One region of the Aeribacillus sp. FSL k6-2211 genome, then DNA from elsewhere that is predicted to be linked to it. Evidence: predicted binding sites of a transcription regulator. Region 1 holds the regulator's gene; the other holds the start of a gene.
What was found. The regulator Rex, encoded in region 1, represses fermentation and respiration genes when NADH is low (regulators of the CRP and FNR family bind a similar motif). The targets are predictions, from matches to a motif close to TTGTGAAATATTTCACAA.
Positions count from the first base shown of each region.

Region 2: qoxA (cytochrome aa3 quinol oxidase subunit II) is a predicted target of Rex. The motif match lies at 2,046-2,063, and genes of this name have one in related genera.

Region 1 is NZ_CP150190.1:426,764-434,221, reverse strand. Features, by position in the region: gene groL (chaperonin GroEL) at 1-1,443, opposite strand, end outside; gene groES (co-chaperone GroES) at 1,497-1,781, opposite strand; gene NSU19_RS02225 (type II CAAX endopeptidase family protein) at 2,030-2,761, shown strand; gene NSU19_RS02220 (YdiK family protein) at 2,766-2,969, shown strand; gene tatC (twin-arginine translocase subunit TatC) at 3,062-3,808, opposite strand; gene NSU19_RS02210 (twin-arginine translocase TatA/TatE family subunit) at 3,831-4,004, opposite strand; gene NSU19_RS02205 (redox-sensing transcriptional repressor Rex) at 4,019-4,660, opposite strand; gene NSU19_RS02200 (ABC-F family ATP-binding cassette domain-containing protein) at 4,972-6,894, shown strand; gene tsaD (tRNA (adenosine(37)-N6)-threonylcarbamoyltransferase complex transferase subunit TsaD) at 7,169-7,458, opposite strand, start outside.
Region 2 is NZ_CP150190.1:3,966,176-3,973,633, reverse strand. Features, by position in the region: gene NSU19_RS19075 (BCCT family transporter) at 1-662, opposite strand, end outside; gene nfsA (oxygen-insensitive NADPH nitroreductase) at 925-1,674, shown strand; gene qoxA (cytochrome aa3 quinol oxidase subunit II) at 2,141-3,103, shown strand; gene qoxB (cytochrome aa3 quinol oxidase subunit I) at 3,172-5,067, shown strand; gene qoxC (cytochrome aa3 quinol oxidase subunit III) at 5,069-5,683, shown strand; gene qoxD (cytochrome aa3 quinol oxidase subunit IV) at 5,685-5,990, shown strand; gene NSU19_RS19045 (RNA methyltransferase) at 6,485-7,186, shown strand; gene NSU19_RS19040 (biotin/lipoyl-binding protein) at 7,228-7,458, opposite strand, start outside.

The DNA.
Region 1 (7,458 bases):
TTCGCCTGTAGCAGCGTTAAAGCCGATTCCAACTTCTTCTTTTTTCAAGCGTTCAACGATAACAGAGCCTTCTAAACCAGCGTTGTGAGCGATTTGGCGAACTGGCTCTTCTAAAGCGCGAAGAACGATGTTTACACCAGTTTGAACGTCGCCTTCTGCTTCAATTTCAGCAACTTTTTTGTAAACGTTAACTAGAGCTGTACCACCACCGGAGACAATTCCTTCTTCCACTGCTGCACGAGTGGAGTTAAGAGCGTCTTCGATGCGAAGTTTACGTTCTTTCAATTCTGTTTCAGTAGCGGCACCAACTTTGATAACTGCTACGCCGCCAGCTAATTTTGCTAAGCGCTCTTGAAGTTTTTCTTTATCAAATTCAGAAGTTGTTTCTTCCAATTGAGCTTTAATTTGATTTACGCGAGCTGCAATTTTGTCGCTTGCGCCTGCGCCTTCAACAATTGTAGTTGTTTCTTTCGTTACAACAACTTTTGCAGCGCGGCCTAATTGAGAAATAGTAGCGCTCTTAAGATCTAAACCTAAATCTTCTGTAATAACTTCACCATCTGTTAAAATGGCGATATCTTCTAACATTGCTTTGCGGCGGTCACCGAATCCAGGAGCTTTTACAGCTACAGCATTAAATGTACCGCGAAGTTTGTTCACAACTAATGTTGCTAAAGCTTCGCCTTCAACATCTTCAGCAATGATTAATAAAGGTTTGCCTTGTTGTACAACTTGCTCAAGAACTGGCAAGATTTCTTGGATGTTAGAGATTTTCTTGTCAGTAATTAAAATGTATGGATTTTCAAGAACAGCTTCCATTTTATCAGAATCTGTTACCATGTATGGAGAAGCATATCCGCGGTCAAACTGCATTCCTTCTACAACGTCAAGCTCAGTAGTGAAACCTTTAGATTCTTCAATAGTGATAACGCCATCGTTACCAACACGTTCCATTGCTTCAGCAATTAATTTACCTACTTCATCATCCGCAGCAGAAATAGCAGCAACTTGAGCAATTGATTCTTTTCCTTCAATTGGTTTAGAAATTGCTTTTAATTCTTCAACAGCTGTAGCAACTGCTTTTTCAATTCCTTTACGCACACCCATTGGGTTTGCGCCAGCTGTTACGTTTTTAAGTCCTTCGCGGATCATTGCTTGAGCTAAAACTGTTGCAGTAGTTGTACCGTCCCCAGCAACATCGTTTGTTTTGCTAGCAACTTCTGCAACTAATTTTGCACCCATGTTTTCAAATGGATCTTCTAATTCAATTTCTTTTGCAATCGTAACGCCATCGTTTGTAATTAACGGAGAACCGAATTTTTTCTCAAGAACAACGTTACGGCCTTTTGGTCCTAAAGTAACTTTAACCGCATCTGCTAATTTATCCACACCACGCAGCATTGCACGACGTGCTTCTTCACTGAATTTAATTTCTTTTGCCATGTTGCGAAAACCTCCTCAAAATTTAAATTGTCTATGATATTGGGCTGTCTCTATTAGCCGATCACAGCCAAAATGTCGCTTTCACGCAAAATTAAGTATTCTTTGCCGTCATATTTTACTTCTGTGCCGGCGTATTTTGAGAAGATAATGCGATCGCCAACAGCAACTTCAACTGCAACACGTTCACCGCTGTCTAATACACGACCAGTACCAACTGCTACTACTTTACCTTCTTGAGGTTTTTCTTTAGCTGTGTCAGGCAATACGATGCCGCTTGCTGTTTTTTCTTCTGTTTCAACAAGTTCAATTACAACGCGATCACCTAATGGCTTTAACAAGGGAAACAACCTCCTCAAATATCTTTTGAGATTTTCAAAATTTATTCCTTATTCATTATTAGCACTCATTGCTATCGAGTGCTAACACCAATTATTATATTAAAGAAACCTCCTCTATTTTTCAAGTCTCTTTTAAAAAAATTTTAACATCCTCCATTAAGTGCTTACCTTGTCAAAATTGTTTTTCTTTCTTAAAACCATTGTGTGTTAAAATAGTCATATGAATCTTTTATAAAGGAGAACTATTCGTGAAAAAGCAATATTGGTGGATCATCATTACGTACATCATTATGCAGCTCTCATCCTATATTGGAGTTCCCCTTTTTTATGAACTGGGTGTTGGCGTCGATGGAAATCTCAATGCAGGACTTTTTCAAGCGCAAGCATATTGGTCGATTACAAGTTTTACTGCTGCGTTTGTCATTATTTTATTTCTCCTTCGTCATGAACGAAAAAATAATGTCCGGATTGAAAAAGCTTCTTTCGGCGAATCTGCCATATGGGCTGTTTTCGGAGTTTTTTTAGCTTTTTTCATTCAAACAATCGTTGGCAATATTGAAATATATGTACTTAAAGTTAATCCGATGTCGGAAAATACTCAAGTTATTATGGATTTAATTGAAGCAACGCCTTATTTGATTATTGTCACATCAATAATAGGACCGATTCTTGAAGAAATTATCTTCCGAAAAATTATTTTCGGGGTGATTTATCAAAAAACGAATTTTTGGATCGGCGCGCTTGTCAGTTCGCTATTATTCGGCATCGTGCATGGGGAGCCTGAACTTTTATTGCGTTATACAGCAATGGGATTTACGTTCGCTTTTTTATATTATAAAACAAAACGCATATTAGTCCCTATTTTTGCCCATACAATGATGAATACAATCGTAGTCATCATTCAAACAATTTATCATGATGAGATTGAAAACATGATGAAGCAAATGGAACAAATACAAATCATTATTGGAGGCAGCTAAGATTATGAATTTTCATCCCGTTTCCATGGGACTCTTCTATTTTATCATGGGAGTTCTATTTACATATTTAGCAATTCATCATGCTGAAAATGGTATGTGGACAGCTACAAATATGATTTTAATGATTTTAGCCACGTTTGATTTTGCTGTTTCCATCCGCATGTTCACTTTCTCATATAAAATTCGGAAAGCAAAAAACAACCGATGAGGTGTAATGATATTATCCCTCTTGTGTAGACAGTAGGAAAAAAGCCTATACTGTCTACTTGACAGGGATATGTTTATAACAGCCCATCGGTTTTACTTTTGATCTGATTCTTTTATTTGAGAAGACTGTGCTTTTTTGTAAGCAAATCTTGAAACAATGATACTTATTTCATACAAAATGAATAGCGGAATCGTGACCATTAAATGCGACACAATTTCAGGCGGCGTAATGATCGCTGCGATAACAAGCAATACAAAATACGCATATTTTCTAACCTTTACCAAAAACGCCGGATTGATGATCCCGAGTCTTGTTAAAAACATAATGACAACGGGAAGCTGAAACAACAGTCCGAAAGGCAATGTTAACTGCAGCAGGAAACGAAAGTATTCATTTATTCCTATCATTTGTTGAATGTTTAAATCATTGGAAAGCCGCCCCATAAAATCGATGACAAAAGGAAACAAAATAAAATAAGAGAAGCTTATACCTAAAAGAAATAAAGCAACCGACAACGGTATATAGCTTAATGTGACCCGCCTTTCTTTTTCATACAGTCCTGGGCTGATAAACGCCCAAAGCTGGTACAATAAAACAGGGAAAGTTAGAATTAAAGCAATAATAAATGTAAACTGCATATAAACGATCAATGGATCTGCAGGACGAAAAGCATTTAAGGCGAATTGCTTTGCTTCATCAGTTTGCTGTAAAAAAACAATAATTGGCTTCGCTATGAAAAAGCCAGTAATCATAGCAACGAAAAAGAAAACGACTACAATAATCAGCCGTTTTCTAAGCTCCGCTATATGCTCCAACACGGACATTTTTTTTTCGCTCATCATTATTCATCCATTCTTCTTGCTATTCATTTTTCTTGTTTTCTTCATCATCGTCTGCTAAGCCCTTCGTGGCACTTTTAAACTCCTTTAATGATTCTCCTATAGCTTTTCCAAGCTCAGGAAGTTTTTTCGGCCCGAAAACAAGCAGAGCTGCAAATACAATCAACAGCAAGCTTCCAATTCCAATTGTTGGCATTTAATATCGCTCCTTCAATCTTCATTCGAATAATGTTTTAAAAAATATGCAAGAGCCTGAAGTTCAACAGATAGATCGATATGATGAATCCGAATTTTATCCGGAACATTTAAGCGAGCCGGCGTAAAATTTAAAATGCCTTTTATGCCTTTTTCCACTAACCGATCCGTTATTCCTTGAGCGGCGGTTGCCGGGACCGTTAATATCGCAACAGGCACATCATCAGGCAATTCACTTTCTAGCTGATCCAAATGATAAATTGGAACTCCACCAATTTTCATTCCTACTTTTCGTTTATTAATGTCAAATGCAATAACAATTTGTGTGTTGTTATTTTTTGTAAAATTGTAATTTAAAAAAGCTGTTCCCAAATTTCCGACGCCAATGAGGGCAACTTTGGTCAACTCATCTTGGTCAAGCGTCTTTCTAAAAAATGATAACAAATAATTGACATTATATCCATAACCTTTTTTGCCCAGCGCTCCGAAATATGAAAAGTCCCTTCTAATTGTCGCAGAATCTACTTTTACTGCTTCACTCAGTTCTTGAGAGGAAACACGTTGTTTTCCCGAGGCATGTAAATTTTGCAAAAACCGATAATATAGAGGTAATCTTTTTGCAGTTGCTTGCGGTATCTTAGATTGATCTTGATTCAATGCTCATCCCTCGCAATCCAAAACAACCTGACTAATTTTGTTTTTAGCTATGTTTTCTAGCAAGCGGCTGCTCGCCTGTATGAAACAATATCAGACTGATAACGCTTCCATCCTGATCTTCTTCTCCGTCTACATTTCTTTTTATTTGTTTTTTCTCCAAACTCTCCTTATATAAAAACTATACACTATTTTTTTATTCGTGTCTTTTGAACGATTGTTACAATTTCTTGTCCTTTTGTTCATCAGGTCAGTTGCCTGCAGTCAAATATATAGGCTACACTTATTCTAGCAAAGATTGAGGTGAACTATGGATGATTTTATTGCAGTTAAACAAAATCACAAAATATTATGGTGCTGACCTTATTTTATCGAATATTAAGCTGGAAATCCAAACAGGAGATAAAATCGCCGTTGTAGGCCGCAATGGAGCCGGAAAATCAACATTATTGAAAATCATTGCCGGTGAAATGCCCTTTGATTCTGGTGAAATTGTGAAGCCAAAAGATTTAACAATCGGCTATCTGGCACAAAACACAGGATTAGAATCAACTAAGTCGATATGGGATGAAATGCTAACCGTTTTTGAAGAGCTGCGGAACATCGAAGCTGAGCTGCGAAATATTGAACAAAAAATGGCAGCTATCTCCTCAGCTGGAGATTCTCATGCTTTGCAAAGCTTAATGAAGGAATATGATTCACTCCAACATTTATATAAAGAAAATGGCGGATATCAATATGAGGCGGATATCCGTTCTGTGCTGCATGGATTAGGGTTTGCTGATTACGACTATTCAACTAAAATTTCGGTTTTGAGCGGAGGACAAAAAACCCGGTTAGCACTCGGAAAGCTCCTGTTGAAAAAACCGGATCTGCTCATACTCGACGAGCCGACAAACCATCTTGACATGGAAACATTAAACTGGCTCGAACAATATTTACAGCATTATAATGGAGCGGTTCTAATTGTTTCCCACGACCGGTACTTTTTAGATCGCGTTGTCAACACTGTTTATGAAATATCACGAACAGTTTGTACGAAGTATGTTGGGAATTACAGCGCTTATTTAAAACAAAAAGCGGAAGCGTACGAAAGGGAATTAAAACAATTTGAAAAACAGCAAGAAGAAATCGCGCGGATGAAAGATTTTATTCAACGAAACTTAGCAAGAGCATCGACAACGAAACGTGCGCAAAGCAGAAGGAAAATGCTTGAGAAAATGGAAATACTGGACAGACCCGCTGGGGACGAGAAGTCAGCCAGCTTTTCCTTCGAAATCGAAAAGCAAAGCGGCAATGACGTGTTAAAAGCCATTGATTTGTCCCTTTCCTACGATCAAAAAACTCCGATCGTGAAAAATATTAACTTTTCGATCAACAGGAAGGACTCAATTGCCTTAATAGGGCCAAACGGAGTTGGAAAATCTACCTTATTAAAAACGATCATCAACCGCTTAAAGCCGCTGAGCGGAAAAATTCAGTTTGGATCTAATGTCCAAATCGGATATTATGACCAGGAACAAGCGGATTTGTCTTCATCTAAACGGGTTTTAGATGAATTGTGGGATGACTATCCCGAAAAAACAGAAAAAGAAATCCGAACGGTTTTAGGGAATTTTCTTTTTTCCGGAGATGAAGTGCTGAAAACCGTCTCGTCTTTAAGCGGAGGAGAAAAAGCTCGGCTCGCTTTAGCGAAATTAATGCTAAAAAAAGCTAACTTTCTCATCATGGATGAACCTACGAATCATCTGGATCTCGACAGCAAAGAAGTATTGGAAAACGCTCTGATAAATTTTCCTGGAACAATCTTGTTTGTTTCGCATGATCGTTATTTTATCAACAAAATCGCGACCAAAATTTTTGAATTATCCACAGAAGGCATTGCCGAATATATCGGGGACTATGATTATTACATTGCAAAAAAAGCGGAGATGATCGAGCTTGAACAGTTGAAAGAACCAACTATCGAAACCAAAGAGCAAAAACAAGGAAAATTATCTTATGAACAAGAAAAAATATTGAAAAAAAAGGAACGGCAAAGACAGCGCCGCATTGAAGAACTTGAAAACAAAATAGCAGAAATTGAAGAAGCGATCGCTGAAAACAATGAAATGCTTTGCGATCCAAATATATACCAAGATCATGAAAAAGCTCAAAAACTTCATGATCAAAATGTCATGTTAACGGAACAACTAGATCAACTGATGGAGGAATGGGAATCACTTCTTTCTGAATAACCGGCTCATGCCGGTTTTTTATTTATTTTGTTTCCTTCAGCATGTTTCTCTCAAACAGTTATCCACATCATTAGTTCCTTACCTTATAATATTTTTCTTATTTGTTCACATTATCCACAACAAACCCCTTTAGTTATCCACATGTTTCACCTTGTTTTTTCTTCTTCTATTTCAATGTTTCGTCTTATTTATCCAAAATGAAGCTTTTCTTTGTGGATAACCTGTGGTTAAAACAAAAAAATAGGGCCGCTGTTCATTCGACCCTATTTTGCCTCTATATATATGACGTTAATTCCAATCCAGGATGAGCATTCATACGATAATCACCGAAAATTCCTTTTTCATAAAGTACATCAGCGAAAGCTGCAATCATGGCCGCATTATCTGTGCATAAGGACAATGGTGGAATGACGAGGTCGATCCCTTTTTTCTTTTTGAATGCTTCCTCCATAGCAGTTCTTAATCCTTTATTCGCCGCTACTCCGCCTGATAAAAGAACTTGCTTAGCTTGATACTTCTCACTGGCACGAACAGTTTTTTCCACTAAAACTTCTACAACACTTT
Region 2 (7,458 bases), 550 kb from region 1:
GAAAGTTCATGAATTCCTTCTGTAATGAGCGGCGTCCCTAAAGCGAGTGTCGTTCCAGCTCCGCCCAGCAAACCAAACATAAACAAGACATCAATGATTTTGCCTATTGGTCCATCTGCTTTTTTGCCAATGAGAGGCCGGCACGCTTCGCTTACTTTTAACACCGGTTTTTTCTTTACATAATAGAAATAGCTGATTGGCAGGGCAGGGAGGCAATAGATGGCCCATGCCGTCGGTCCCCAATGAAAAATTCCATATGCGGCCGCCCATTCAACGGCTTCTTTTGATCTAGGTTCGATGCCAAATGGAGGTCCCGTATAGTAGTAAGCCCATTCAATCGTTCCCCAATAAAGAACACTTGATCCAATTCCAGCGCAAAAAAGCATAGCTGCCCAAGATAATGTCGGAAACTCAGCCTTTTCTAAAGGATCCCCCAGTTTGATTTTTCCGTATCGGCTAAAAGAAACATAAAGAATAAAAATCAATACTGCTGCACCCATGATTAAATACAATATTCCAAATTTTTGTGTTAAAAAGCTGCTGGCAGCTAATACAATGGCTTCGCCTTGTTCAGGGAATACTGCTAATGGAGCGGCTACAATTAACAGCAAAAGCAGCGCCCCGATAAAGGTCGGCCAATCCATAATGTTTCGATTCTTCATCAAATCCCCCTTTAAAAAAGATTACATTTTATTATATCTTTAAACAAAATTGATAGAAAGTTTAATTTTTCAGATTAATTTGTCGTAATAAGCTTTTTTATTCAATTTATTTTATTTTTTATAAGAAATCCTTATAAATGCTCTCGATTACGGCCAAATCCTTACGTTTCACATTTTGCTTGGCCGAAAAACAAAATCGATGAAATGGGCGTCTAAAAAAGTTAAACTTTGAGAAAAGAATATAAAAGAAAGGATGATGATGATGAATAAAGTGATCGAAACCATTTTAAACCATCGATCCGTTCGAAAATTTGAAGATCGGCCGCTTACGGATGAACAAATACGCTTAATTGTGGAATGTGCCCAATCGGCCTCGACTTCAAGTTACATACAAGCTTACTCAATCATTGGGGTGAAAAATCCGGAAACGAAAAAAAAACTTGCGGAACTGGCGGGGAACCAAGACTATGTGGAAAAAAGCGGCCATTTATTTGTTTTTTGCGCAGATCTGCACCGGCACGAACTAATAGGCGAAATGGAAGATAAAGACGTGACGGTATCCTTGGAAAGCACAGAAAAATTTATGGTTGCGCTTATTGATGCGGCATTGGCCGCGCAAAATGCTGCATTAGCCGCTGAGTCCATGGGGCTTGGCATTTGTTATATTGGCGGAATTCGCAACAATTTAGAGGATGTTTCGGCGCTGCTAAAAGTTCCTGATCGGGTCATCCCGCTTTTTGCCATAACGGTCGGCTATCCGGCCGTTGATACCGGAAAAAAACCCCGATTGCCTTTACATCATGTTTATCATGAGGAAGAATATGAGCAAAACGAAGAAATATATAAACAGGGGCTTCTTGAATATAATCAAATAGTATCCAAATATTATGAAAAACGTACAAATGGTGTCCGCAAAGATACTTGGACAGGGCAAATGGCTCGCGCTCTTTCAAATCCGGTGAGAATGTATATGAAACAATTTGTGGAAAGAAAAGGCTATAACTTAAAATAATATGAACAGTTTCTTGCCAAGTTGTCTCTGTTGCGGTATGGACAAATTGTTTGATGAAATAAATGGAAATCAATTTTGGGAACATGGAAACAATGAGATTATCCGCTTTTGTTAAAAATGGATAGATTTAGAAATTAGCTGATTTTCCGATCGTATAGTATGTAGAAAACAAAAAGACCGATGTGTGCGAATAGAAAAACCGGGCGTTGATGTTTTTCGCCCGGTTTTTCTTATGCGTCTATTAGCAATAGAGGCAATCATTCCTTTCGATTCACATGATTTCCTGTTTTGTGTCGGATTGATGGCGATTTTTTTACAAAATTTTAATCTTTTATTGACTGTTTATTGAATTCAAGTTTTTTTACATAAATTTGTGATAAAGTTCACTTACAACAGATGATTTTTGTTTCAAAGTGAATGGTTGACGTTTTTTGGCACATTTTTGAAAATCCTAGGGGGGATCACAATGCCGGCCAAACCAAGTTGGCTGAAGTTGGTTATGAAAGTTTTGCCATTATCCGTTTTGCTCCTGCTATCAGGATGCAGCGAACGGTTTGTCTTATTAAATCCAAAGGGGCCGGTAGCGGCTGTTCAAAAAGATTTAATCCTTTGGTCTGTTGGATTTATGCTTTTGATTATTGTCGTCATTTTTTCATTGTTTGCGATTATTTTGTGGAAATACAGGGAAAGACCTGACAATATGGATTATGAACCGCCCGAACAGCATGGGAATACAGTGCTTGAAATTGTTTGGACGGCGATTCCTGTGTTGATTGTCATTGCTTTGGCGATACCAACGGTTAAGGCGACTTTTGAGCTTGAAAAACCGCCGAAGGAATCTAGAGGAGTTGAACCAATTGTCATTCATGCGACAGCAGCCGATTGGAAATGGATTTTCAGCTATCCGGAGGAAAATATTGAAACAGTCAATTATGTCAACATTCCAAAAGATGTTCCAGTTGAATTTAAATTGACAGCTGTCGGCGGGATGAGCGCTTTATGGATTCCAGAGTTGGGCGGACAAAAATATAATATGGCTGGAATGGGAATGACTCTTTATTTGCAGGCTGATCATGTCGGTACGTTTAAAGGGCGGAATTCAAATTTTACAGGAGAAGGATTTGCCCATCAAACATTTGATGTGAACGCAATGGAAAAAGAAGATTTTTATAAATGGGTGAAAGAAACACAAGCATCAGCTCCATTGCTGACGAAAAAACAATTTAACGAAATCATCCAAGTCGGAGTTTTAAAAGATAAATTGACTTTTTCTGGAACACACTTGGCGTGGGTTGATTTTGCGAAACCAGGTGAGCATTTAGACAATATCCCTGCAAAAGAAAAGCACGGTACCATAAAATTGGAGGAAGTTGAATCTGATCATCATGATAATCGTGAACATGAAAGCCATCAGCACGAAGGACATTAATCGGAAGGAAGGAGGAACGTGCTGTGAAATGGGATGAATTTTTCGTTACCGGCGAACCCCTTATATATATGGCGGATGCAGCCATTGTATTAACAATTATTGGTATCGTTTTTGTATTAACCTATTTTAAAAAATGGAAATGGCTGTGGAAAGAGTGGCTAACGACTGTTGACCATAAAAAAATAGGGATTATGTATATTATTTCCGCCGTATTAATGCTATTCCGAGGGGGCGTAGACGCACTTTTAATGCGCGCCCAATTGACAGTGCCAAATAATACGTTTTTAGATTCACAGCATTATAATGAAATTTTCACTACACATGGAACCATTATGATTTTATTTATGGCAATGCCGTTCATATTCGGGATCATGAACATTGCAGTTCCTCTCCAAATTGGAGCTAGAGATGTGGCGTTCCCGTATTTGAATGCACTCAGCTTCTGGACGTTTTTCTTTGGCGCCTTGCTGTTCAACATTTCATTTGTGATCGGCGGCTCACCGGATGCAGGGTGGACGGCATACATGCCTCTTGCTGGAAATGAACTCAGCCCGGGGCCGGGCCAAAATTATTATTTATTAGGATTGCAAATTTCAGGGATCGGTTCATTAATCTCCGGTATTAATTTCATTGTAACGATTCTAAAAATGAGAGCTCCTGGAATGACTTTAATGCGCATGCCGATGTTTACATGGGCAACACTTATTACGTCTATATTGGTTGTTTTCGCTTTTCCGGTATTGACGGTTGCTTTAGCATTAATGACGTTGGACAGAATATTTGGCACTCACTTTTTTACGCTTTCAGGCGATGGAGTGCCAATGCATTGGGCGAACCTGTTCTGGATTTGGGGGCACCCGGAAGTGTATATTGCCATTTTGCCAGCGTTTGGGGTTTTTTCGGAAGTTGTCTCAACGTTTGCAAGAAAACGTCTTTTCGGTTATACAGCCATGGTTTGGTCCATGGTGGCGATTTCTGTATTAAGTATGCTCGTTTGGGTGCACCACTTTTTCACAATGGGTTCAGGAGCCCCGGTTAATGCATTTTTCTCTGTATCGACGATGGCGATAGCCATACCGACAGGGGTAAAAATCTTTAACTGGCTCTTCACTTTATATAAAGGTCGAATCAAATTCACATCTGCGATGCTATGGTCTTTGGCGTTTATTCCAACTTTCGTCATCGGCGGGGTTACAGGTGTGATGCTTTCGATGGCTGCGGCCGATTACCAATATCATAATACGTATTTCCTTGTAGCCCATTTCCATAATACGTTAATTTGCGGTACGGTCTTTGCTGTCTTTGCAGCGCTTCATTATTGGTATCCGAAAATGTTTGGCGTCATTTTAAATGAAAAGCTCGGCAAAATTACGTTCTGGTTTTTCGTCCTTGGCTTTAATGTATGTTTCTTGCCGCAATATGTTTTAGGATTTATGGGCATGCCAAGAAGAATTTACACATATCCGGCAGATGCCGGCTGGACGGAATTAAACGTCATTTCGACTATTGGCGCAGTTATGATGGGAATCGGCTTTATCTTCCTGTGTATTAATGTTGTGTACACGTACTTTAAAGGCGAGCGTGACCTCACGGGAGATCCTTGGGATGGCCGGACGCTGGAATGGTCTATTCCGTCGCCTGCACCGCATTACAACTTTGCCGTAACACCGCAGGTAAAAGGTCTTGACGCTTGGTGGATGATGAAGAAGGAACGGAAAGAAGGAAAAGAAGAAGAGGAGCCGGAATATAAACCAATCCATATGCCATCAAATTCGGGGCGGCCTTTCATCATGTCGATCTTCTTCTTTATAGCCGGCTTCGGTTTAGTTTTCGAATGGATGCCGGTTGCGATCATCGGATTGATCGGCGTTATCATCTGCATGATTTTGCGCTCTTTTGAATATGATGATGGATACTATGTGCCGGTCGAAGAAATTAAACAGACGGAAGCAGGGAGGGAGTAACATGTCGGAAATTGCTCCAAAACAATCGAATCTTCCACTTGAGTATTCAACGAAACAAAATCAATTAAATATTTTAGGTTTTTGGATTTTTCTCGGGGCAGAGCTTGCCCTGTTTGCCACCCTCTTTGCTACGTATCTTGTGCTCGTCTCCAGAACAGCGGGCGGACCAGGTCCCGAGGAATTGTATGAATTGAAAACAGTTTTGATTGAAACTTTTCTTCTGCTTACAAGCAGCTTCACTTGCGGTCTTGCCGTTTATGAAATGCGAAGAGGCAAGCAAGCCGGTATGATCGGCTGGCTGATTGTTACGATATTGTTGGGAATCGGTTTTTTGTACTTTGAAATAGAAGAGTTCATTTTGTATGCTGTTCATGAAGGTGCAACAATGCAAACAAGCGCGTTCCTTTCATCCTTCTTCGCTCTTGTTGGAACGCACGGGCTTCATGTTACGATCGGGATATTTTGGATTTTGATTATCATTTTGCAGGTGCTGAAAAGAGGCCTTAACGCGGATACGGCAAGAAAAGTGTTTATTTCAAGTCTATATTGGCATTTCCTTGATGTCGTTTGGATTTTCCTCTTCACACTCGTCTATTTGACAGGGATGGTGAGTTAACTTGGCACAAAACGAAAAAGGATTTCCTTGGAAGCATGTCTTCGGGTTTTTGTTGTCCATAATATTGACGTTATTGGCGGTGTGGATTACATTTTCAACCGATCTGCCGACAAATACGATTATTACATTAATTGTCGTTTTAGCATTTTGCCAAGCGTTTATTCAGCTTTTGCTGTTCATGCATATGAAAGAAGGAGAGAGCGGTTCTTGGCAGGCAACAATGATTTATTACGGGATCTATATCGCAATTGTCATTGTTGCAGGGTCTATATGGGTTATGTCCTTAGGCCATCAACATCACTATTAACATAAGCGTCCCGAAAAAAGGTTACGAAACCTCTTTTCGGGATTTTTTTGTTCAAAACAAGCAATTGAGTGTTTTCCGTTTGTAAGCTGTGCATAAGTGGATAAGTTTATCAACAAATGTGAATTATTTAATCATATATGTAGTAGGGAACAAATGTGCCAATACGAAATGTGGATAGCTAATGTGGATATGTGGATAAAATATGTGTAAAAGCTGTTTATATTAGGGGGATTTCCTGTGAATATCCGTTGATATATACAAAGAAGCTTTGCGGAAATTCTCTTCTTTTAAAAAAACAAATTTTGATACTTTGTTGTTTTTGCCCAATGAGTACGAACGAAACAGTACAAAGATAATGTGGATAAACTGTTTATATTTAACCTGATCTATAACGTTTCCAGCTATAGGAGGTAGATTTTTTTTGGAGAAGACGTATAATAAATGAGAACGTTCGATCTTCTTGCCCGCACGTGCTTTCAAGGAGGTAAAGGGATGTGAATGTTAATAAAGAAAATAATATTGTGGAATTATTGCTGAAAGAGAAGATTGTAAATGATGAGGATCGCCAAATTCTTGATATGATTGTGCCGGAAAGGCTGAATCGTTTATATGAGGTATTGAAGGAACGGACTCGTTACGTATCCATATTGTTGGAAGCGGTGGATGACGGCCATAATCAAGCGGCTGTTCTTCGTTCTGCCGAAGCTTTTGGCGTGCAGAATGTAACGGTTGTCACCGGAAGAGCGCCTTTTGCCCCTAATGAATTGGTGACGAAAAGTGCAGACAAATGGCTGACAATTGATTATCAATCAGATATTAGTGCAGCCATCAGTCAATTAAAAAAGAAAGGATATCAAATATATGTTAGCCATTTGAGTGAACAGGCTGTTCCTCTTGAAAAGCTTGATGTAAGCAGACCGACTGTCCTTGTTTTTGGAAATGAACATAGCGGTGTTTCAAAAGAGGCGGTTGACATGGCTGACAGAACGTTTGTAATTCCTATGAAAGGATTTGTGCAAAGCTTAAACATTTCCGTTGCTGCTGCCTTGTCAATTAAACATATAACGGATCTTGCAAAGGGGAGAGCTGGCGCCGAGTATTATTTAACATTGGAAGAAAAACAGGAGATCTTTCGGGATTGGATGCTTAAATCGTTAAATAACCGGTTGAGAAAAATTGTTGCTCAATACAAGTAGCTATTACTGGACCCCTTTTTTCTTCTTAGGGGTCCTAATTCTTAATCGCTGCCAGTGACTATTAAATCTTCATCAATATATGCTAAGACTGCTCCAGGAATAACCCGATCTCCCTCTTTGACGAACAGCTTGTCAATGATTCCTCCAATACCGACGCTGATTTGGACAAGAGTACCCTCATCCGTTTGAATGGTAAACAACGGTTCCCATTCATAAATCCGGTTTTTTGCTTCGGTCATAATTTTTTTTATGACACCATAAAACGGACTTGT